2 regions of the Cobetia sp. ICG0124 genome follow, and region 1 is predicted to be linked to the other one. Evidence: predicted binding sites of a transcription regulator. Region 1 holds the regulator's gene; the other holds the start of a gene.
What was found. Region 1 encodes PhoB, which activates phosphate uptake and scavenging genes when phosphate is short. Its sites were predicted from a motif close to TGTCATANNNNTGTCANA; they were not measured.
Positions count from the first base shown of each region.

Region 2: the regulator PhoB is predicted to act here: its motif matches at 6,079-6,096, upstream of ugpB (sn-glycerol-3-phosphate ABC transporter substrate-binding protein UgpB).

Region 1 is NZ_CP024893.1:25,853-37,584, forward strand. Features, by position in the region: gene cysZ (sulfate transporter CysZ) at 1-657, shown strand, start outside; gene phoR (phosphate regulon sensor histidine kinase PhoR) at 581-1,957, opposite strand; gene phoB (phosphate regulon transcriptional regulator PhoB) at 1,965-2,654, opposite strand; gene ubiA (4-hydroxybenzoate octaprenyltransferase) at 2,784-3,632, opposite strand; partial or broken gene CU110_RS00145 (chorismate lyase) at 3,736-4,143, opposite strand; gene CU110_RS00150 (FAD-dependent oxidoreductase) at 4,222-5,406, shown strand; gene CU110_RS00155 (HU family DNA-binding protein) at 5,530-5,805, shown strand; gene CU110_RS00160 (hypothetical protein) at 5,840-6,196, shown strand; gene CU110_RS00165 (DUF2780 domain-containing protein) at 6,205-6,621, opposite strand; gene yccS (YccS family putative transporter) at 6,680-8,932, shown strand; gene recG (ATP-dependent DNA helicase RecG) at 8,966-11,107, opposite strand; gene CU110_RS00180 (hydrogen peroxide-inducible genes activator) at 11,104-11,732, opposite strand, start outside.
Region 2 is NZ_CP024893.1:2,666,059-2,677,790, reverse strand. Features, by position in the region: partial or broken gene CU110_RS17250 (HAD-IIB family hydrolase) at 1-365, opposite strand, end outside; gene CU110_RS12565 (DeoR/GlpR family DNA-binding transcription regulator) at 295-999, opposite strand; gene CU110_RS17245 (glycerophosphodiester phosphodiesterase family protein) at 923-1,774, opposite strand; partial or broken gene ugpC (sn-glycerol-3-phosphate ABC transporter ATP-binding protein UgpC) at 1,873-2,855, opposite strand; gene ugpE (sn-glycerol-3-phosphate ABC transporter permease UgpE) at 2,894-3,739, opposite strand; gene ugpA (sn-glycerol-3-phosphate ABC transporter permease UgpA) at 3,739-4,614, opposite strand; gene ugpB (sn-glycerol-3-phosphate ABC transporter substrate-binding protein UgpB) at 4,686-5,984, opposite strand; gene CU110_RS12535 (hypothetical protein) at 6,130-6,675, shown strand; gene CU110_RS12530 (acyl-CoA dehydrogenase) at 6,801-9,269, opposite strand; gene betA (choline dehydrogenase) at 9,437-11,152, opposite strand; gene betB (betaine-aldehyde dehydrogenase) at 11,305-11,732, opposite strand, start outside.

The DNA of each region.
Region 1 (11,732 bases):
TTCGTACCACTGGCGATCAACCTGGTGCTCTACAGTGCCACGCTGTGGCTGTTGTTCAGCCAGTTCGAGGGCTGGATCGATTACTGGATGCTCAAGGTGCCCAGCTGGCTGGAATGGCTGAGCTGGTTGATCTGGCCGGTGCTGGTGCTGAGTCTGTTGCTGGCGGTGTTCTTCACCTTCAGCCTGGTGACCAATCTGATCGCGGCGCCGTTCTACGGCATTCTGGCCGAGAAGGTCGAGCATCGACTGGATGGCACCCTGATCGAGGATGAGCGTGGCCTGGTGAAGATCGGGATCGACTCGCTGGGGCGCGAGATGGCCAAACTGGGTTACTTCATTCCCCGCATGATCGCGCTGTTCATTCTCGGCTTCATTCCGGGCCTGAATCTGCTCTCACCGCTGCTGTGGGGGCTGTTCTCGGCCTGGAGCATGGCGATCCAGTATCTGGACTATCCGATGGACAACCATCAGGTCAGCTTCGGCGACATGAAGCAGCGTCTCAAGGCGCGCTGGTGGCCGTCACTGACCTTCGGTGGTGCCGTGTTCGTGCTGACGCTGGTGCCCTTGGCCAACCTGCTGTTCATTCCCGGGGCCGTGGCGGGTGCCGTCCTGATGTGGCAGAGCCACTACCGACAGCTGCCTGCCCCGCGCCGCTGAGCCAGGCTGCAGTCGTCGCGCAGCGGCGTTCCGCCGGGAAATGACAACGGAAGCGTGCGCCCTCGCCGGGCAGGCTGTCGATCTCCAGGCGGCCCTGATGGCGGATCAGCACATGCTTGACGATGGCCAGTCCCAGCCCGGTGCCACCAGTGGCGGTGCTGCGTCCCTTGTCGATGCGATAGAAGCGCTCCGTCAGGCGCGGTAGATGCACGGGATCAATGCCGTCACCGTCATCCTCCACCTCGACCATCACGCCCTCGCTGGTGCTCTGGCAGCGCAGCGTGATGTGGCAGTCTTCCGGCGTGTAACGCACCGCATTGAAGACCAGATTCGAGATCGCGCTTCTCAGCTCCTGCTCCTCACCCATCAGGGCCAGTCCGGGCTCGACCGCCACCGTGATGACATGCCGCTCCTTCGAGAGGCCTTCGGCATCTTCCCGGATACGCGTCAGCAGCTGTGCCATGTCGATGCGACGTCCTTCGCCCGACAGCTCGTCGGTCTCCAGGCGCGACAGGGTCAGCAGATCCTCGACGAGGTGCTGCATGCGGTCGGTCTGACTCTGCATCTGTCCCAGGCCACGCTGCCAGCGCGGGGGCAGGTCATCGGCATAGTCGGAATAGGTCTCGAGATAGCCGGCCAGTACCGTCAGCGGCGTGCGCAGCTCATGGGAGACATTGGCCACGAAGTCGCGGCGCATTTCCTCGAGACGGTAGAGACGGGTGACATCGCGCACCATCACCAGGCGCTCGTTGTCACCGAACAGGGTGATGGAGATCTGCAGGGTCAGGTTGTCGGAGAGCGGCGATTGCAGGGTCAGCGGCTCACGATAGGCCAGCCGATTGAAGTAATCGATGAACACGGGGTCACGCAGATAGTTGGTGACGTGCTGGCCGCGGTCGTGACTGGCCTTGAGGCCGATCAACTGCTCGGCAGCGCTGTTCCACCACTCCATGTCGCCGTGATTGTCGAGCATCACCAGGCCATCGCGCATCGCTTCCGAGGATTCCTGGATGCGATTGAGGATACTGCGCAGTCGCTCCTGCGCCTGACGCTGACCCTTCTGGTAGCGATACAGACGATCGAGCAGATCCCCCCAGACGCCATCGCCGGGCGGCGGCTCTTCATGGGGGTTGGTGATCAGCCAGGTGTAGAGGCTCTTGAGGTGCTTGAGATGGACGAACAGGTACAGCGCCAGCCCCAGCGCCAGGCCCCAGCCCAGCAGGCCGAGCAGTCCGCCGACCAGCCCGAAGCCGCCCGCCAGATAGCCCAGCCGCCATAGCTCGTTCGTCCAGTAGCGCATCCGCGTCTCAGGCCTGGGCGCTGAAGCGATAACCGGTACCGCGGACGGTCTGGATCAAGTGCTGATGCCCCTCGCCCAGCGCCTTGCGCAGACGACGAATGTGCACGTCCACGGTGCGCTCCTCGACATAGACATTGCCGCCCCAGACCTGATCCAGCAGCTGGCTGCGGGTGTAGGCGCGCTCCTGATGGGTCATGAAGAACTGCAGCAGGCGGTATTCGGTGGGGCCGACCTCCAGGGAGTTGCCGTGTGCGGTCACGCGGTGGCTGGCGGGGTCGAGCATCAGACCCTCGACTTCCACCGACTCCTCGACGCCCTTGGGCGTGGTGCGGCGCAGCACGGCCTTGAGGCGTGCCACCAGCTCGCGTGGCGAGAAGGGCTTGGTGATGTAATCGTCCGCCCCGGCCTCGAGCCCCTGGATCTTGTTGTCTTCCTCGCCCTTGGCGGTGAGCAGGATGATCGGCAGCTCCGCCGTGGTCTCGTCACGCTTGAGGCGGCGCGCCAGTTCCAGCCCGCTGGTGCCGGGCATCATCCAGTCCAGCAACAGCAGATCGGGCTTTTCATCGACGACGATGGCGTGGGCGTCCTGGGCATTGTCGGCCTCCAGCACGCGGTAATCCGCCATTTCCAGGGCGACGGCGATCATCTCGCGTATCGAGGATTCGTCGTCGACAATCAGTACGGTCTTGGAGCTCATCGCTAGATCCCATGCAGCAGTCGGCGCACGCGCCAGAATGACAAGTCGATGACGATTACAACCTGCTTATATGACAGTGAGATGACAATCGCCAGCTTGGCAGCTTGCCGCCCGGCTTGCCAGCAGGGGTCAGGCAGCTGGCCAGGTCGCCAGCGCGATGCCCGCGAAGATCAGCAGGCCGGACCAGTGGTTGTTGAGAAATGCCTGGAAGCAGGGGCCACGCTCCCGCTCGCGAATCAGGCGCTGCTGCCAGACGAAGGTCACGGCCGCCGCGGCCAGCCCCAGCCAGTAGAAGATGCCCAGCGCCAGGTGCAGGCCGATGCCGATCAACACCGCCAGCATGCCCAGCTGCAGCAGACCGATCATCAGCGTGTCGGCGCGGCCGAACAGCACGGCGGTGGACTTGATGCCGACCTTGAGGTCGTCATTGCGATCGACCATCGCATAGGCGGTGTCGTAGGCCACCGTCCACATCAGATTGGCCGCGAACAGCCACCAGCCATAGGTCGGCACCTCCTCAAGCGTCGCCGCGAAGGCCATCGGAATCGCCCAGCCGAAGGCGGCACCCAGCACCACCTGCGGCAGATGATGGAAGCGCTTCATGAACGGATAGCTGGCCGCCAGCAGCACGGCGACGATCGACAGCAGCACCGTGGTCAGGTTGGTGAAGCACACCAGCACGAAGGCGGCCGCGACCAGCACACCGAACAGGGTCAGCGCCTCGCGCTCCGTGATGCGTCCTGAGGTCAGCGGGCGATCCCGGGTGCGTTCGACATGCTTGTCCCAGTGGCGATCCGCGTAGTCGTTGATCACGCAGCCGGCGGCACGCATCAGATAGACGCCAGCCACGAAGATCAGCAGCGTATCGCGGTCCGGTAGCCCATCGGCCGCCAGCCACAGGGCCCATAGGGTCGGCCACATCAGCAGCCAGGTGCCGATGGGGCGGTCCAGACGAGTCAGGGCGAGGTAATCGGCCAGTTTGGACGGGCGGGAAGCGGAGTTCCAGAGCGTGCTGGAACCGAGGGGTGAAACCTTCCTGGACCAGTACCCGGAAGCGACCGTGCGAGAACATCGAGCGGCGCATCCACAGGCTGGCGGTGCGTGCCAGCGGCTGCGTGCTGGCAAGTCTCAGTGGCGCCCGGCTGACATCGATGGCGCTGCGGGTCAGGTCGGGCTGGCGGAACAGCCAATGGCCCAGCGAGCCTTCGCCGAGCGTCGAAAGACGGTGGCCATGGGCCAGGTCCAGCGCCGCCAGCGAGCGCGCGATCACCCAGGGCTCATCGCCATGACACAGGGCCACTTCGCGCCGCCAGACATGGCGTCGTGGCGCGATACCCAGCATCCGCGCCTCATCACGCCGGGCAGGGCCGGTGTCCTGCAGCAGCAGGCGCACGCGCAGCCCCTGACCATCGAGCATGCGCATGGCGTGATCGAGACGCTGGGTCAGCGAGTCACTGGAGGACAGCCATGGCCACCAGCCGGCCGGCATGACGCCTTGCAGGCTCGCGGCGGGCTGCCAGTGACGGCGGACCGCCGTCCTCTCGGATCGATCTCAGGAGATGGCGCCATGCGCGACCCTCGTACCCTTGTCATCATCGGCACCGGCATGGCCGGCATTGGCCTGGCGCGTGCCCTGCGTGCGCGTGACAAGGACAGTCGACTGATCCTGGTCAGTCAGGACAGTGGCCACGATTACGCCAAGCCTCTGCTGTCCACCGCCTTTGCCAAGGGCATGAGCGCCCGGGCATTGGCACGGCAGACCTCCGTGGCCCTGGTGGATGAACTGGACGCCGAGCTGCGCACCCATCAGCGAGTGACGAGCATCGATACCCACGCGCGACAGGTCTGGCTGGGCGAGGAATGCCTGGCCTATGACGAGCTGGTGCTGGCACTCGGTGCCGCGCCGCGGCGACCCTTCCCCATCGATGACTCGGTCGGCTCGCGCGTGATGAGCATCAATGATCTCGATGACTACGCCGCCTTCAGCGCCACGCTGACGGCAGCGCGTGAGGCGGGGGAGAGTGGCCGTGTCGTGATCGTCGGTGCCGGTCTGGTGGGGTGTGAATACGCCAATGACCTGAAAGCCGCAGGACATGAGGTCACCTTGGTCGCGGCGGGAGACACTCCGCTGGATGGCTTGCTTCCCCAGGCGCTCGGCCGGCGACTTGGCAAGGCCTTCGATGCCATCGGCGTGCGTCGGCTGCAAGGAGAGATGGTCGAGACCATCACCGCCGGCAAGGCAACGCAGGCGCCCGTCAGCGTGGTGCTGCAGAGTGGTCATGCGGTGGAGGGCTCGCTGGTGCTGCTGGCCACGGGGCTCGCGCCACGCATCAAGCTGGCACAGGGCGCGGGGTTGAGTGCTGGTGGGGACGGCATCCGCGTCGATCGTCACCTTGCCACCTCCCGGCCGCATGTCTGGGCGCTGGGAGACTGCGCCAGTGTCGAAGGGGTCAATGCCATGTACGTGCAGCCCCTGCAGGCCGCAGCCCGGGTGCTGGCCGCCAATCTGTGCGGCGAGGCGGTCGAGCTCGACTGGAAGGCCTGGCCCGTGCTGGTCAAGACACCGGCGCTGCCCATCGTGGCCTACCCGCCTCGGACGGCCGTGGCGCGCTGGGACATCACGGGCGAGGGAGATGATCTCGATGCACGCGCTCTCGATGCGAACGAACGCTTGATTGGATATGCGTTGACAGGCGCCTCCGTTCGCAGGAAAGTCGAGCTGGCGCGGCAGGCACCGCCGTTGCTAGGCTAGGCGATGCCATGGCCGATGGTCGCAGACCCCTTGAAGCCAGCGTAGTCAGGCACGATAGTGAAGTTTCCGTCAGAATCGGCGGCTGAGCCGCCCGTGCAGAATGCCAAACCAGGAGGGCTTTTCATGCGCAAGCCAGAACTCGCTGCGGCCATCGCCGAGCGTGCGGATCTGTCCAAGGACAAGGCTAGTCAAGTGTTGAACGTGATTCTCGACGAGATCACCCACACGGTCGCCAAGGGCAACGATGTTTCATTGATTGGTTTTGGCTCCTTCACGGTGCGTCAGCGTGCAGCGCGTACCGGCAAGAACCCCCAGACAGGCAAACCCCTGACCATCCCGGCCAGCAAGACAGTGGCCTTCAAGCCGGGCAAGTCATTGAAGGATGCGGTGACCAAGTAAGTCTGGTCCACGTCGCCGCGCAAGGAATGACGCCATGAAGCTCAAGTTGCTGTTGTGGGTACTGGGCCTGCTGCTCAAGCGTGCCTTCCGGCGCGACCCCGAATTTCGCGCTCAGCTCGAGACGCGTTCGCTGGATTGGGGCGTTGCCACGGAGGATCTGAGCATCGCGCGTCATTATCGGATGTCTCGGGAAGGTGTGACCTCCGGCACCGGTCTGCCGGTGGATACGGAGCTTGAGCTGCGCTTCGCGCATGCTGAGAGTGCGGTGGCCTTCCTGCTCAAGCCGTCTCCCAAGGCCTTCTTGAATGGCATGATGGAGCAGCGCGTGCGTCTGGTCGGGGATTCCGCCCAGCTCAATCGTCTGCAGTCATTGCTCAAGCGGATTCGCTGAACAAGGTGTCACAGCAGATGCTTGAGGCCCGGGATGCCCTCGATGACCTGGTCGACCACACCATCGCCGGCTTGCTCGCGCGCATAGCTCAGCGTCTCATCGGCCACGCCACGTGCCTGATCCATGTTCAGGTCCAGTCCCATCAGCTTCTGGCCCAGCTCCAGTGCTCCCCCTCCGCTGCCTCCGGTGAATGCACTGACCGCCCCCATCAGGCCGCCCATGAGGCCACCGCCCCCGGACTCGGCGGCTTCCTCGCCAGCGCTGCCGATCAACCCTTCGGCGCCCGGAATGGCTCCCAGCAGTGATGCCGCCGGCCCATCCGGGCCCTGTTCACGCACGAACTTGAGAATGAGGCCGACCGCCTGTTCGGCAATCTCCGGTGACAGCCCGAGGGCGCCAGTGACACGTTCGATGAGTGGGTGCATCGGTATTCTCCATGAAATCCGGGGTAGGCATGAGTGCGCCCTGGTCACGGAACACTTCATGACACGCTCCCTGCAACACTCGCTCATCCACTCCCTGCGTCGACTGTGGACGCTGGATGCCTTCAGCTATTCGCTGCGCATGCTCATCGCGCTGGGCGGTGTGATGGCGGTAGGGTTCTGGCTGGACGAGATGGCGCTGGTGATCCCGCTGTTTCTCGGCGTGATTGCCTCGGGACTGGCGGAAACGGATGACCATTGGCGCGGGCGACTGCGCGCGCTGGGCATGACACTGGCCTGCTTCAGCATCGCCGCCGTCTCGGTGGAACTGCTGTTCGGCATGCCGTTGCCCTTCGTGATCGGCCTGGCGCTGGCCACCTTCACTCTGCCGATGCTGGCGGCGATCGATGCCCGCTACGGGGCCATCGCCCGCGCCTCGCTGATTCTGGCCGTGTACACCATGATCAGTCTCGAGCAGCAGCATGGCGATGGGCAGATCGCGCTGCTGGAACGCAGCCTGCCCGAGTGGCTGCGTGAGCCGGGACTGGGCATCAATCTGGTCCAGCCGTTGCTGCTGGTGATCGGCGCGACCTGGTATGGCCTGCTGTCGGTACTGTGGTGCGCGCTGTTCTCGCGTCAGCCGCTCAAGCACAGCATGGCGACCCTCTACCGTGAACTGGGCCGCTATCTGATTCTCAAGGCTCAGCTGTTCGAGCCACTGCGCAACGTGGATCGCTCGGCGCGTCGTCTGGCGCTGGCGGAGCAGAATGGTCGCGTGGTCGTGGCGCTCAACCAGACCAAGGAGATGGTCTTCCGGCGTCTTGCCGGGCGGCGCGACACCAGCAAGCTGGATCGCTACCTGCGGCTCTACTTCATCGCCCAGGACCTTCATGAGCGGGCCAGTTCGAGCCATTACCCCTATGGCCAGCTCAGTGATGCCTTCTTCCACCACGATATCCTGTTCCGCTGTCAGCGCCTGCTGGAGCAGCAGGGCGGCGCCTGCAAGGGGCTGGGCCGGGCGCTGCTGATGCGTCAGCCCTTCGAGGCCAGTGACAGCCAGCAGGCGCTGGAAGACCTCAACGCCTCGCTCGAGTATCTCAAGCAGCAGCATCGGCCTGAATGGCGTCATCTGATGCAGGCGCTGGAGGCGCTGGCGGGCAACCTGCGGTTGATCGAAGGGCAGATCGAGCGACTCGGCGATCTGGAAGCCAGCAGCAGTGAAAGCGACAACAGCCTGCTGGATCGCTCGCCTCACGGCACGCGGGACATGCTCGAGCGCATTCGCAGCCATCTGACCCCGCGCTCGCCGATCTTCCGTCATTCACTGCGCCTGACCGCGACCCTGGTGGCCGGCTATGGCGTGCTGCTGGCGGTCCACCCGACCCAGGGCTACTGGATTCTGCTGACGGGGCTGTTCGTCTGCCGGCCCAGCTTCGGCGATACCCGGCGCACCCTGGCTCAGCGCATCGTCGGTACCTTGATCGGTCTGCTGGCCGGCTGGGCGCTGATCAGCCTGTTCCCGGCCCCCACCCTCCAGGCCGGCATCGCCGTGGTCGCGGGGGTGCTGTTCTTCGCCACGCGCGGGTCACGCTACACCCTGGCGACGGCGGCCATCACCCTGATGGTGCTGGCCTGCTTCAACCAGGTCGGTGATGGCTTCGATCTCATCTGGCCGCGACTGTTCGATACGCTGGTCGGTGGCCTGCTGGCGGGGCTTTCCGTGGTGTTGATCCTGCCGGACTGGCAGGGCCGCAAGCTCTATCGTCAGGCCGGTGTCAGCCTCAAGACCAGCGGGCGCTATCTGGGGGAGGTGCTGTCCCAGTATCGTCACGGCAAGCGCGATGACCTGGCCTACCGCCTGGCGCGGCGCAATGCCCACAATGCCGACGCCGCCTTCTCGAGCCTGCTGGCGACGGCGCGCAAGGAGCCGGGCCATTTCCGGCGTGACGTGGAACCGGGCTTCGGCTTCCTGCTCCATGCCCATACCGCGCTGGGGTATCTGTCGGCATTGGCGGCGCATCGTGGCGAGCTGGAATCTACCTCGTCCGCCAGCAGCGGCATCGAGACGCTGTTGCGCCATGGCGAGCGTCTGAGTCAGCAGCTGACGACATTGGGTGAGCAGCTGGAGGCGGGCGGCGAGATCACCCTCACGCTGGAAAGCGATCATGAGATCGCGGCGCTGGAGGCCGAGATCGAGCAGGTCGAGTCCACCACCGGGCGCCTGGCGCTGTCACAGCTGATTCTGGTGCTGCGGCTGTTGCAGCCGCTGGAAAGTGCCGGCACCCAGCTGATCAAGGCCAGCCGCGCCAGCTGAAGGAGTGCGTTGGGGGACAGGTGGGCAGGGCGCTCAGACGGCGCCGTATTGGCCAGCCGCCTCCCCCAGCCAGCGGCGGATCAGGGGCTCCGCGGCCTGGGGGGCCTCAGTGAGAATGGCGTCGGCCAGGGTGGTGGTCGGGGCGATCAGGTCGCTGTCACGCTCGAGATCGGCGATCTTCATCCCCGCCAGCCCCGTCTGGCGCGTGCCCAGCACTTCGCCGGGCCCGCGCAGCTCCAGGTCCTTCTCGGCGATCTTGAAGCCGTCGGTGGTCTCGCGCATCACCGCCAGGCGTTGCCTGGAGTGCTGAGAGAGCGGAGGATGATAGAGCAGCACGCAGAAGCTCTCGGTGCTGCCACGCCCGACACGCCCGCGTAGCTGGTGCAGCTGCGACAGGCCGAGACGCTCGGGGTTGTCGATCACCATCAGGCTGGCATTCGGCACATCGACCCCGACCTCGATCACCGTGGTGGCCACCAGCAGGTCATGTTCGCCTTCCTTGAACGCCGCCATCACCTCGGCCTTCTCGGCCGCCTTCATGCGGCCGTGCACCAGACCGATGGACAGCTCCGGCAACGCCTCGGTCAGCTCGTCACGCGTCACCTCGGCGGCCTGACAGGTCATCACCTCGGATTCCTCGATCAGCGTGCATACCCAATAGGCCTGACGACCCTCGGCGCAGGCGGCGCGAATGCGCTCGACCACCTCGGGGCGCCGCGGGTCGGCCACTGCCACGGTCTGTACCGGGGTACGCCCCGGGGGAAGCTCGTCGATCACCGAGAGATCGAGATCCGCGTAGGCGCTCATCGCCAGAGTGCGCGGGATCGGCGTGGCGGTCATGATCAGCTGATGGGGGGTCAGGCCGCCGGCCTCGCCCTTCTCGCGCAAGGCGAGACGCTGATGCACGCCGAAGCGATGCTGCTCATCGACGATCGCCAGCCCCAGGCGCTGAAAGGTCACGTCGGCCTGGAACAGCGCGTGAGTCCCGACCACCATGCGTGCCCGGCCATCGGCGATGGCCGCCTTGGCATCCAGCCGCGCCTTGCCCTTGAGCTTGCCGGCCAGCCACGCGACCTCGATGCCCAGTGGCTCCAGCCATTCGCGGAAGTTGCGATAGTGCTGCTCGGCGAGGATCTCGGTGGGGGCCATCAAGGCGGCCTGACAGCCACCACCGATGGCGATCAGGGCCGCCATTGCCGCCACCACCGTCTTGCCCGAGCCCACGTCGCCCTGCACCAGGCGCAGCATCGGCACTTCGCGCGCCAGGTCACGGCGTACCTCATCCAGCACACGGCGCTGGGCGCCGGTCAGCGAGAAGGGCAACTGGGCAAGAAAGCGGGTGCTCAGGCCACCGCTGGCGCTCAACGAGGGGGCGCCATCCTGCTGGATGCGCGCTCGCACCTGCCGCAGGCTCAGCTGATGGGCGAGCAGTTCTTCCTGGGCGAGACGCCGCTGACTGGGATGCACGCCGTCGCTCATCTGATCGACGGGCGCATCCGGCGGTGGCTCATGCAGGAAACGCAGGCATTCGATCACCCCGGGCAGGCGAAAGCGTGCGCGCAGGGTGTCGGGGATCAGGTCCGGCAGCTCATGGGGCGTCTCCTCGAGCTGCTTGAGGGCCTGGCCGATCAAGCCGCGCAGGCGCGCCTGATTGAGTCCTTCGGTGGCCGGATAGATGGGGGTGAGGTGGTCTTCCACCGGGGCCGCGCCCTGACCGAGCAGACGGTATTCCGGATGATAGATCTCGAGACCGGTGGCCCCGGCACGCGCCTCGCCGAAGCAGCGCACGCTGTGGCCACGCTGGAACTGCTGTTGCTGGGCGGGAGAGAAGTGGAAGAAGCGCAGACTGAGGATGCCGCTGCCATCGCGCAGGCGCACCAGCAGGCTGCGCCGGCGACCCTTGACGATGTCGCAGGCCGTCACCTCGCCTTCCACCACCGCCTCCATGCCGCTCTTGAGCGTGCCGATGGGGGTGACGCGAGTCCTGTCCTGATAACGCAGCGGCAGGTGGAAGAGCAGGTCCGCCACGCGCTCCAGTCCCAGCCGCGAGAGTTTCTCGCTCAGCGCGGGGCCGACCCCGCTCAGGCTGTCCAGCGGTTGCGCCAGCGCGCCGGTGGCAAAGACACCGGCGCTGGCGGGCCCGGCAGATGAGGCGTCCGTGCCCGCCCTGCTCATGCCGGTTCGTGGCTCTGGGAAGCGGAACCCTGCATGCCGTTCTCGTTGCTCTGGCGGGCGCGGGTCGAGCACTCGGCGATCGCCTGGCTGATCACGTCAATCGCCTTGGGGCGCGGGAAGCTGGCACGCCATGCCAGGGCCACGCTGCGGCTGGGGGCGGGGTCCTTGAAGGGACGTGTCTCGAGCACGCCGCTCTCGTAATGGCCGGTACCGGTGGCCGAGTAGGGCAGCACGGTGATACCGAGGCCTGAGGCGACCATGTGACGAATGGTCTCCAGCGAGCCCCCCTCGGCGATCAGGGTATTCTCGGGATTGTTGATCTGATGGCCGATGGCCGGACACGCCTCGAGAATCTGATCCCGGAAGCAGTGGCCCTCGCCCAGCATCAGCAGACGCTCATTGATCAATTGCTCCTTGGCGATGCTGTCCTGTTCGAGCAGCGCGTGACCCGATGGCAACAGCACCTCGAAGGGTTCTTCGTAGAGCGTCTTGGTCAGCACGTCGGTCTCGGTGAAGGGCAGCGCCACGATGATGATGTCCAGCTCACCGTTTCTGAGCTTGCGGCGCAGATCGCCGGTCATGCCCTCCTCGATGTAGAGCGGCATCTTCGGCGCACGCCGCGTCA
Region 2 (11,732 bases), 710 kb from region 1:
GCGGCCTGGGGATGGTTGAGCAGCAGCTGGCGCGCCACCGTCATCACATGGCGTTGACGCGCGCGAAGACGTGCTTCGTCCTCCCACCAGGTCGTGAGTATCCGCTGCCCCTGGCGCTGAAAGGCGAAGGCGCCGTTCTCCCCGATCACGGCGGCCACTGGCCAGGCCCTGGCGATATGATCGCACCAGCCGGCACAGCCGCCCGTGACCGGAATGACCTTGATGCCGGCTGCCTCCAGGCGCTCGAGTGCCGCCAATGTCGAGGCATCGAGTCGCCCTTCCCGGGTGAGGGTGTCATCGATGTCGGTCAGCAGGTAGCGAATGCCGGACAGGGTGGTGGCTGGGCAGTGAGCGAAGGCTTGCATGGTGATTCCGATCATCCTCGTGAGCGGTGAGCGGGCCGATCCGGCACATGGCGGCACGCCCCCACTTGCTGGCATCGGTGACCAGGATGCGGCGTCTGGCATGCCTGAGCAGGGCGCGACTGACGGCGGCCTCTTCAGGGTCGAAATCCAGCAGCCCCTCGGCATCCAGCCCGCCACATCCCAGCACGGCGATGTCCACCTGATGCCGGGTGAAGAAGGCCACGGTGGCGCTGCCGACCACATCGAGATCCCGAGGGCGAAGCTGGCCCTCGGCAAGCTGCACGCTGACATCCGGGTGGCTGGAAAGCGCTTGTGCCACCTGCAGGTTGTTGGTGATCACGCGCAGGCCGCGCCGGGCGATCAGTGCCTCGGCGACAGCCACCACGCTGGTGCCGATTCCCAGTGCCAGCGAGGCGCCATCGGGTATCTCGGCGACGACCTGGGCCGCCATGGCCTGCTTGGCCGGTCTCGCCAGCATGCTGCGCTGGGTGTGGCCCAGATTGTGTCCACCCAGCGGACGTTCGATGCCGCCATGACGCCGTCGCGCCAGTCCGAGATCACACAGCACGCCGAGATCGCGGCGTATGGTCTGCGGTGTGACCTCGAAGTCCACGGCCAGCGGCTCGACGCTCAACTGGCCGTCTCGCGCCAGGCGCTCGAGAATGCGCAGCTGGCGCGGGCTCAATGTCTCGCGCAAGGTCCTGCTCGGAGAAGATACCGGGGTCATCGCTGATGACGGCACTGACCCCCCAGGCCCAGCGAGGGGAGAAGGCCGCGGCATCGTTGGGCGTGTAGCAGAGCAGCTTGCGCTGGGTGGCCGTGACGCGACTCGCCGCGACACGTGTCAGTGCACGCCAGTCCGCATGTACGGTGACTGCCTTCACGTCCTCGGCCAATGCCTCCCAGTCGTCAGGAATGGCGTCGTAGAGCAGCCCGATCAGCACCTTGCCGTCACGTTCCCGGCTCATGCGCAGGGCTTGCGGGTCGAATGACGAGAGAATCAGCCGCCCGACGGGCAGCGCCTCGACCGCCAGGGGCACGACTTTCTCGACCAGTGCTCGAGTGTCGTGCCCCGGACTCAGCTTGAGCTCGAGATTGAGCCCCATGCCCAGCGAGGCGATCAATGCCAGGGCTTCCTCGAGTGTCGCCATGCGTTCCCCGGCAAAGCGGGCACTGAACCAGCTGCCCACATCCAGCGCCCGAGCCGCTGCCAGATCCAGGTTTCTCAGCCGCCCACGCCCATCGGAGCAACGATTGACGCTGGCATCGTGCCAGATGACAGGAGTGCCATCCTTGAGCAGCTGGACATCCAGCTCCACCCATTGGTGGCCGGCCTCATGGGCGGCGCGGATGGCGCTGAGCGTGTTTTCCGGTGCATAGGCGGACAACCCGCGGTGAGCGATGGCCATTGGCACTCGTGAGTTGCCAGGCGCTTGCCATCCGCACCGAACAGATGCGCGCGTGCGGGCGGAATGGCCAGGCGCAGGCATTGCTCCTCGGCGACGGCGTGCTCGCCGTCCAGTCTCACCACCAGCGGCTCCGCCTGGCCGTCCAGTCGGCAGTACGCCAGGGTGTCCGCGCCCAGTGGCTCGACCAGCTCGATGCGGGCCACAAGCTCCGCGGCACCCGGTGGCAGCGGGCTGTCCGGCTGCAGAACCTCGAGATGTTCCGGGCGGATGCCCAACGTCAGTGCGGCGTCCATGGCAATGCCAGGCGCGCGCCGCAGGGCAGCGAGAGGCCTGCCTCCGTACGGGTGGCGCTCAGGAAGTTCATGGCAGGCGAGCCGATGAAGCCGGCGACGAACTGGCTGGCGGGTCGGTCATAGAGCGCCATCGGCGTGCCGAACTGTTCGACGTGGCCGCCATTCATCACCACCAGGCGGTCTGCCAGGGTCATGGCCTCGGTCTGGTCATGGGTGACATAGACGGAGGTGACCTTGAGGCGTTTTTGCAGACGGCGGATCTCGAGGCGCATCTGCACGCGCAGCTTGGCATCGAGATTCGAGAGCGGCTCATCGAACAGGAAGACCTGCGGCTTGCGCACGATGGCGCGCCCCATGGCGACGCGCTGACGCTGGCCGCCGGAGAGCTGCTTGGGACGACGATCGAGCAGCTCGGTCAGGCCCAGCAGTTCGGCGGCCTCGCTGACGCGATGCTGGATCTCGTCCTTGGGCGTGCGACGGTTCCTGAGGCCGTAGGCCATGTTGTCGAACACGCTCATGTGCGGGTAGAGCGCATAGTTCTGGAACACCATCGCGATATCGCGCTCGGCGGGCTCCAGGTCATTGACGCGCTTGCCGTTGATCTCCAGGTCGCCTTCGGAGATATCCTCGAGCCCCGCCAGGGTGCGCAGCAGGGTGGACTTGCCGCACCCGGAAGGGCCGACGATGACGATCAGCTCGCCCTCACCGAACTCCAGGTCGATGCCGTGCAGGGCCTGGTAGCCATTGGGGTACTGCTTCTTGAGCTGCTTGAGTGTCAGTGTTGCCATGAGATGAATATCCAAAGCGGTGCCGTGACGAGGCGAGGTCACTTCTCGCTGTCCACCAGCCCCTTGATGAAGTAGCGCTGCATGAACAGGATCACCAGCACCGGCGGCCCCATGGCCAGCAGCGTGGTGGCGGTGACGTCCTGCCACGGCACCAGGCCGTCGCCGGTGGTCAACATGCGCTTGAGGCTGACGACGATGGTCAGGTAGTCGGCATCCGTGGTGATCAGCAGCGGCCACAGGTACTGATTCCAGCCGTAGATGAACATGATCACGAACAGTGCCGCGATGTTGGTCTTCGACAGCGGCAGCAGAATGTCCTTGAGGAAGCGCCACGGCCCGGCGCCATCGATGCGTGCCGCCTCGACCAGTTCGGCCGGGATGGTCAGATAGAACTGGCGCAGCAGGAAGGTCGCGGTAGCGCTGGCGATCAGCGGCAGGATCAGGCCTGCATAGCTGTCCAGCATGTTGAGGTCGGCCACCACCTTGAAGGTCGGCAGGATGCGCACCTCCACCGGCAACATCAGGGTGATGAAGATCAGCCAGAAGCACAGCTTGCGGAAGCGGAACTCGAAGAACACGATCGCATAGGCCGCCAGTACCGAGATGATGATCTTGCCGATGGCGATGCCCAGTGCCATCAGCATCGAATTGAACAGCAAGGTCATCACGTCGGCGCCGAGACTGCTGACGGGGTCTTCCAGCAGGTGGCGGTAGTTGTCGAATCCTGCCTCGCCTATCCAGACGGGGGCGACGTTGGAGTAGAGGTCGCCCATCTCGTGGGTGCTGGCGCTGAAGGCGATCCACACCGGCAGGAAGAACAGCGCGCAGCCGACGATCAAGAGCGCATGGCTTGCGATATCAAGCCCGGGACGGTTGTAGCGCATCAGTACTGCACCTTCTTCTCGACATACTTGAACTGGATCAGCGTCAGCACACCGACGATGACCATCAACAACACCGACTGGGCGGCACTCGACCCCAGATCCTGACCGACGAAACCGTCTTCATACACCTTGTAGACCAGGGTGCGCGTCGAGCCGCCCGGACCACCCGAGGTGGTGGCATCGATGGTGCCGAAGGTCTCGAAGAAGGCGTAGACCACGTTCATCACCAGCAGAAAGAAACTGGTCGGGGAGAGCAGCGGGAAGGTGATGGTCCAGAAACGTCGCCAGGGGCCGGCGCGATCCATGGCGGCCGCTTCCAGCAGGCTCTTGGGGATCGCCTGGAGACCTGCGAGGAAGAACACGAAGTTGTAGCTCATCTGTTTCCAGATCGAGGCCAGTACCACCAGCAGCATGGCCTGGTTGCCGTTGAGGTTGTGATTCCAGTCGATGCCGATGGCGGACAGCAGTTCCGGCAGGATGCCGAGCGTCGGGTCGAACAGGAACAGCCACAGGACGCCGGCCACGGCAGGCGCGACGGCATAGGGCCAGATGAGGAAGGTCTTGTAGGTGCTGGCGCCACGCAGCACGCGGTCTGCCAGCACGGCCAGCCCAAGGGCGAGTGCCATGGCGCCGAAGGCGACGGCAAAGGAGAAGTAGACCGTCGTCCACAGGGTTTCCAGATATTCCGCTTCGCCGAGGACCGCGAGGAAGTTGGCAAGTCCGGCAAATTCACGTGAAAGCCCGAAGGCATCCTCGATATAGAAAGCCTGTTCGATGGCCTGCAGGGCCGGCCAGAAGAAGAACACGCCGACGATGATCAGCTGGGGGGCCAGCAGGATCCATGGCGTGAAGGGATGTCGATTGAAATGGGCCATGCAGCAGAGGTCTCGCAAGGAAGAGGGGGCATGGTGGGCCGCCCAGGCGGCCCACCATGGTGTGGCGGTGTTCAGCCGTTGGCGCGCTCGAACTTCTCCAGCAGCTTGTTGCCGCGCTCGACAGCCTGATCGAGACCGTCCTGCACGCTTTCCTTGCCAGCGAAGATCTTCTCGAGCTCTTCGTTGATCACGTCACGTATCTGCACCATGTTGCCCAGACGCAGACCCTTGGAGTTCTCGGTCGGGGTCACGGAGGTCATCTGGGTGATGGCGACGTCAGTGCCCGGATTCTCGGCGTAGAAGCCCTGCTCACGTGTCAGCTCTGCCGCGGCGGTGGTGATCGGCAGGTAGCCGGTGAACTGGTGCCAGTCGGCCTGGACTTCGGGCCTGGAGAGGTACTGGAAGAACTTGGCGACGCCCTGGTATTCCTCATCGCTGTGGCCGGACAGCACCCACAGTGACGCGCCGCCGATGATGGAGTTCTGCGGCGTCTCGATCGCGTCGCTGTCGTAGGGCAGCGGTGCCACGCCGAACTCGAAGCCCTTGGCGCTTTCCTTGACGCCGGCATAGCTGGCGGAGGAGCCCATCATCATCGCGCACTCACCGGAGTAGAACTTCGGCGCCGCGTCATCGAAGCGACCGCCGAACACGAAGCGCTTGTCGGCCTGCCAGTCATCGAGGCGCTGGATGTGGTCGACCACGGCGGTCTTGTTGAATTCAAGGCGGGTATCGGTGCCGGCGAAGCCATTGGCCTTACTGGCGAAGGGCACGTCATTGCGTGCCGAGAAGTTCTCCAGCATCACCCAGGACGGCCAGGTGGTCGTCAGGCCACAGCTGCCCGCGCCGGAATCGACGACCTTCTTGAGGGCATCACCCAGCTCCTGCCAGGTGGCCGGCACGGATTCGACACCGGCCTTGGCCAGCATGTCCTTGTTGTAATAGGTGACCGGGGTGGAGGAGTTGAACGGCATTGACAGCATCTTGCCTTCGGTGTCGGTGTAGTAGCCGGTGACGGAAGACAGGTAGGCCTTCGGATCGAAACTCGCGCCTTCTGACGGTGCATAGTCCGCCATCAGCTGATGGACCGGCATGATGGCACCCTTGGCGCTCATCATGGTGGCGGTGCCGGCCTCGAAGATCTGCACGATGTCCGGGCCCTTGCCGGCCCGGAAGGCGGCAATGGCGGACGTCATGGTCTCGGAGTAGTTGCCCTTGAAGACCGGCTTGACGACGAATTCATCCTGACTTGCATTGAAGTCGGCCGCGATCTCGTCGACCTTCTTACCAAGTCCGCCCCCCATGGCGTGCCACCACTCGACTTCGGTGGCGGCCAGGGCACTGGCGGAAGCGGTCGCGAAACCGACTGCCAGCGCGAGGCTGGCAAGATGACGGGTACGATCAAGCGAACATCTTTTTGTTCTTATGATGATCGTCCGAAAAGCGTAGACGACTCTAGAAGGCTTTCCTTACAACTTTATGACGGTTGGATGTTCATGCCGGTGCCCGGCGCGATGCGTGTCTGGCGATGCTGTGTGCCGAAGTGCATGGCCGCGAGGGGGGCTGGATGCGCTGGTGAGCTATGCCGGTGTCCGAGGTGTCTGGTTCGAGAACGAGACCGCTCGCCTGTTCGCGCTGGTGGACGATGCCGAGCGCATCCACTCCGCCGCCCTGTTGGTGCTCGACGAGAATGCGCGCGGGCTGAATCTTGCCCTGTGGGCGACGCCGCCGGTCCATCGTGGCCATGACCACGGCATCGCGCTGGTGTCACAGCTGGCGGATCACGGTCGTCTGCAGGTGCGTCTCACCGACGGCTCGCTGGTCAGCGTGCTGCGTCGCGCCGGGATCAACGACTGGCTGGAGGCCGAGGCCGAAGGCGATCGCCCGCGTGAGCTGGTCGGCATGAATCCGGCGGCGCGTGTCGGCACTCTCGCGGCGCTGGACGAGCCGCTGCGTCTGGATCGCGAGCGTATCAAGCGCACCTTCAAGGCGCGCCCGAAGGACTTCGAGACCTACAAGAACGCCTTCGTGCGTGATCTCGAGCACTTCGCGCGTCATATCTGAGATCGAGATGACGCGAAGCATGGCGCCTCCTGCCAATAAAAAGGCCCCGCTCACTGAGCGGGGCCTTTTTGGTTCTGCGATCAGCGATCAGGTCTTGCATCGCTCACGCGGGCGTCGGCCGGTGATCAGGCGGCGTCCTGCTGTGGGTTGGAGGCTGTGCCGTCACTCGCCATCGGCTTGCGCACGAAGGCATCGAAATCGAAGTGGTCGACGGTCAGCATGTCGAGTACCTCGGCTTCGAAGACGCGCATGAAGTCGCCATCCTCAGCGGACAGGATACCGGCCTCGACCGCCGCTTCGATGCGCGCTTCCGGTGACAGTGCGTCGGCCGGGATCTCGCCCTTGTGATAGGCCTTGGCCAGCGTCTTGTAGATCGGCTCCGCACGCGGGTAATCCTTGAGCAGCGCGTTGTAGCGGGCGAGAGCATTGTCCTTCTGGCCTTCGTCCTGAGCGTCCCAGGTGTTGTCGGTCAGCTTGGTACGCAATGCACTGTCGGTGGAGACGGCACGTGCGATCTCGCGGGTCAGGCTGTCCCTGGGCATGGCGAACTGACGACCACGCGGCAGCGTGACGACGCGCAATGTCGTGGCCAGGGCACGGTTGGGCAGGTTGGCGAGCAGTTCGTCGAGTGCCTTCTCGGTGCGATGCAGCAACCATTGCATGCTGTAGTGGAACAGCGCTTCCTCGTGCTCACAGGCGTCCGATTCGTGCCACTGCTTGAGCGTCAGGGACGCCAGGTAGAGGTTGGAGAGCACGTCACCCAGACGAGCCGACAGCATCTCGCGTGCCTTGAGGCTGGAGCCGAGGCTGGCCATGGCCGCATCGGCGGACAGCGAGAAGGCGGCGCTGAAGCGGTTGATGTGGTTGGCATAAGGCGTGGCGACGGCGTCGAAGCCGGTGGTCTTGCCGCCGATGCCGAAGCTCTGGCTGAAGGCGCGGGCCGCGTTGCCGAAGATGAGGCCTGCATGGCGGAAGAAGGCCTTGTCGAAGGCGTTCAGGTCATCGGCATCCTTGGCGGCCAGCTCTTCCAGCACGTACGGATGGCAGCGGATGGCCCCCTGACCGAAGATCATCAGGTTGCGGGTCATGATGTTGGCGCCTTCCACCGTGATCGAGACCGGGGTGCCGGCATATGCCACGCCGATGTAGTTGCGCGGGCCGAGCGTCACGCCGCGTCCGCCGTGGATATCCATGCCATCGGTCAGCAGCGTGCGGGCCATCTCGGTCAGCTGACTCTTGAGGATGGCGGAGGGCACGGCCGGCTTGTGGCCGTTGTCGATCATGTTGGCGGTATGCAGTACGGCGGCCTGGCTGATGTAGTTCATCGCGGCCATGCGAGCCAGCGGCTCCTGCACGCCTTCCATCTCGGCCACCGGCAGATTGAACTGGCGGCGGATGCGCGCGAAACCGGCGCTCCAGCCCAGTGCGTAGCGAGAGATGCCCGCGGAGCCGGACGGCAGGGTGATGCAGCGACCCACCGACAGACACTCGACCAGCATCTTCCAGCCCTGGCCGGCCATCTGCTCGCCACCGATCAGATAGCTGAGCGGGATGAAGACGTCCTTGCCGAAGATCGGGCCATTCATGAACGGCGCGCCGATCGGGTGATGGCGACGGCCGATGTCCATGCCGTCGGTATCACGCGGAATCAGGGCGCAGGTGATGCCGATGTCTTCCACGTCCCCCAGCAGGTGCTCGGGGTCGAACATGCGGAAGGCCAGGCCGACCACGGTGGCGACCGGCGCCAGGGTGATCCAGCGCTTCTCGAAGTTGAGGCGGATACCGACGACTTCCTCGCCGTCATGCATGCCGCGACACACGATACCGGTGTCCGGAATGGAGGTCGCGTCACTGCCGGCACGCGGGCCGGTCAGGCCGAAGCAGGGGATCTCGCGGCCATCCGCCAGGCGCGGCAGGTAATAATCCTTCTGTTCCTCGCTGCCGTACTTGAGCAGCAGCTCACCCGGGCCGAGGGAGTTGGGCACGCCGACGGTGACCATCAGCGTCTCGTTGACCGCCAGCTTCTGCAGTACCAGTGACTGCGCCTTGGCCGAGAAGCCGAGGCCGCCGTACTGCTTGGGAATGATCATGCCGAAGAACTTCTCGCGCTTGAGAAATTCCCACAGTTCCTCGGGAAGATCCGCACGCTCGCGAGCGATTTCCCAGCTGTTGGTCATGCCACAGGCGATGGAGCACTGCGTATCGATGAAGGCCTGCTCCTCGCTGGAGATGCCCTCATTGCGCTGTGCGGTCAGGGTGTCCCATTGCGGCTTGCCGGAGAACAATTCGGCGTCCCAGAACACGGTACCGGCTTCCAGGGCTACCTTCTCGGTCGCCGAGACCTTGGGCGACACCTTCTTGAACATCGCGAACAGCCGCGGGCTGAGCCACTTGGTGCGCAGCGCCGGCAGGCCGCAGACGGCGACCAGTGCCGCGCCGATCAACAGCAGGACACCAAGCACCGGGGTGTCGATGCCCAGGCCGATGAGGCCGGTGACCGCCAGCACGCCGATGGCGGCCAGTGCACCGGATTCACGTGCCATGACGGTCAGCAGACCGGCAAGGGCGACGAGGATGAGGATGAGCTGCGTCATGGCAGGATCTCCAGGTTGCGTCTTCAGCATAGCAGCCATGCGTTTAGAACAGTTGTTTGAATTATTGTCAGCCTATCCCAACTCGACTCACTCCGCTGCCAGACATAAAAAAGGCCCCGCAGTGCGGGGCCTCGAACGATCGATGGTGCTTCCATGCCTGCCGTCAGTCAGCCGTTGATCGGCGCGGAATCGATCTGGCGCTTGGCGGGCTGCTTGGCCGGTGTGCCCGGCTCGACCACGAAGTAGTCGGCGTCGGACGGCGGCAGCGGAGCACGGCCCCGAATCTTGTCGGCCATCTTCTCCGCCAGCATGATCGTCGGTGCGTTCAGGTTGCCGGTGGGGATGACCGGGAACAGCGAGGCGTCCACGACGCGCAGGTTGTCGAGACCATGCACGCGACCGGCACCATCGACCACGGAGGTCGCGTCACTGCCCATGCGACAGCTGCCGCACGGGTGGTAGGCCGTCTCGGCATGATTGCGTACGTACTCGTCGAGCTGCTCGTCCGTCTGGACGTCAGCGCCCGGCGCCAGTTCGCGGCCACGGTAATCGTCCAGTGCCGGCTGAGCGATGATCTCGCGAGTCAGGCGAATGGCGGCGCGGAACTCTTCCCAGTCACGCTCCTCGGCCATGTAGTTGAAGAAGATCGAGGGCGCGGCCTTGGGGTCCAGTGAGGTCAGTCGGACACGGCCCTTGCTCTGGGAGCGCATGGAACCGACGTGTGCCTGGAAGCCGTGACCCTGCACCGCACTCTTGCCGTTGTAGCTGATCGCGATCGGCAGGAAGTGATACTGCAGGTTCGGCCAGGCCTCGTTGGCATCGCTGCGAATGAAGCCGGCAGCCTCGAACTGGTTGCTGGCACCCACACCGGTCCCCTTGAGCATCCACTCCAGGCCGATGGGCGGCTGGTTGTACCACTTGAGGGACGGGTAGAGCGAGATCGGCTTGGTGCACTCGTACTGGATGTAGAGCTCGAGGTGATCCTGCAGGTTCTCCCCCACACCCGGCAGGTGGTGCACCATCTTCACGCCCAGCGGCTCGAGGTGCTCACGGTTGCCTACGCCGGAGCGCTGAAGGATCTGCGGCGAGGCGATGGCGCCGGCACACAGCAGCACTTCCTTGCGTGCACGTACGCGGTGGTCCTGCCCCTTGCGCTCATATTTCACGCCGACCGCTGTCTTGCCCTCGAACAGGATGACATCAGTGGTGGCACGCGTCTCGATGGTCACGTTGGCGCGCTTCTTGGCGGTATCCAGATAGCCGCGGGCGGTGGAGGCGCGACGGCCTTCCTTGGTCACGAAGCGATCCATCGGGCCGAAGCCTTCCTGCTGATAGCCGTTGACGTCTTCGGTGGCCGGATAGCCCGCCTCGATGCCTGCCGCGATGAAGGCGTGATAGAGCTCGTTGTTGCCTTCCTTGGGAGTCGTGACCGAGACCGGCCCATCGCCGCCGTGGTAGTCGTTCGGGCCGATATCGCGCGTCTCGCACTTGCGGAAGTAGGGCAGGCACTCACGATAGTTCCAGTCAGCCAGGATGGGATCCTTGGCCCAGTTGTCGTAATCCAGCGCATTGCCACGGATGTAGCACATGCCATTGATCAACGAGGAGCCTCCCAGCCCCTTGCCGCGGCCACATTCCATGCGGCGATTGTTCATGTGCGGCTCGGGGTCGGTCTTGAAGTCCCAGTTGTAGCGCTGGCCCTGCAGGGGATACGCCAGTGCGGCAGGCATCTGGGTACGGAAATCGAAGCGGTGGTCACGGCCGCCCGCTTCCAGCAGCAGGACACTGACGTCAGCGTCTTCACTGAGGCGAGTGGCCAGCACGTTGCCGGCGCTGCCGGCACCGATGATGACGTAGTCGTATTCACGCTCGAATTGGCTCATGAAATCTCCTTTCGTATCAGATGCCACATGCGGGCGCAGGACGCCCCGTCGACGACGAGGGGTGGCCACTGCCGGGCGGATGGATACGGTGATGTGTCTGTGAGGAGCCGTCGGGGCAGCGCATGGCATCAGGCCTCATGGCCTCTGGTGGCTCAGAAGGCGGACTCGAACGGCCCCATCTCGATCAGCACGGACTTGGTCTGAGTGTAGTGGGACAGCGTCTCGACACCATTCTCGCGACCGATGCCTGACTGCTTGTAGCCGCCGACCGGCATCTCGGACGGGGACTCGCCCCAGGTGTTGACCCAGCAGATACCGGCTTCGAGCTGGTGGATCACGCGGTGCGCGCGGTTCAGGCTCTCGGTGAACAGGCCAGCCGCCAGGCCATAGGTGGTGTCGTTGGCGCGGCGGATGACTTCCTCTTCGCTGTCGAAGGACAGGATGGACATCACCGGACCGAAGATCTCTTCCTGCACGATGCGCATGTCATCGCTGCAGTCGGTGTAGACGGTCGGCGCGACCCAGGCGCCCTTGGCGAAGTCGCCTTCGCTCATGCGCTCGCCGCCAACCAGCAGACGTG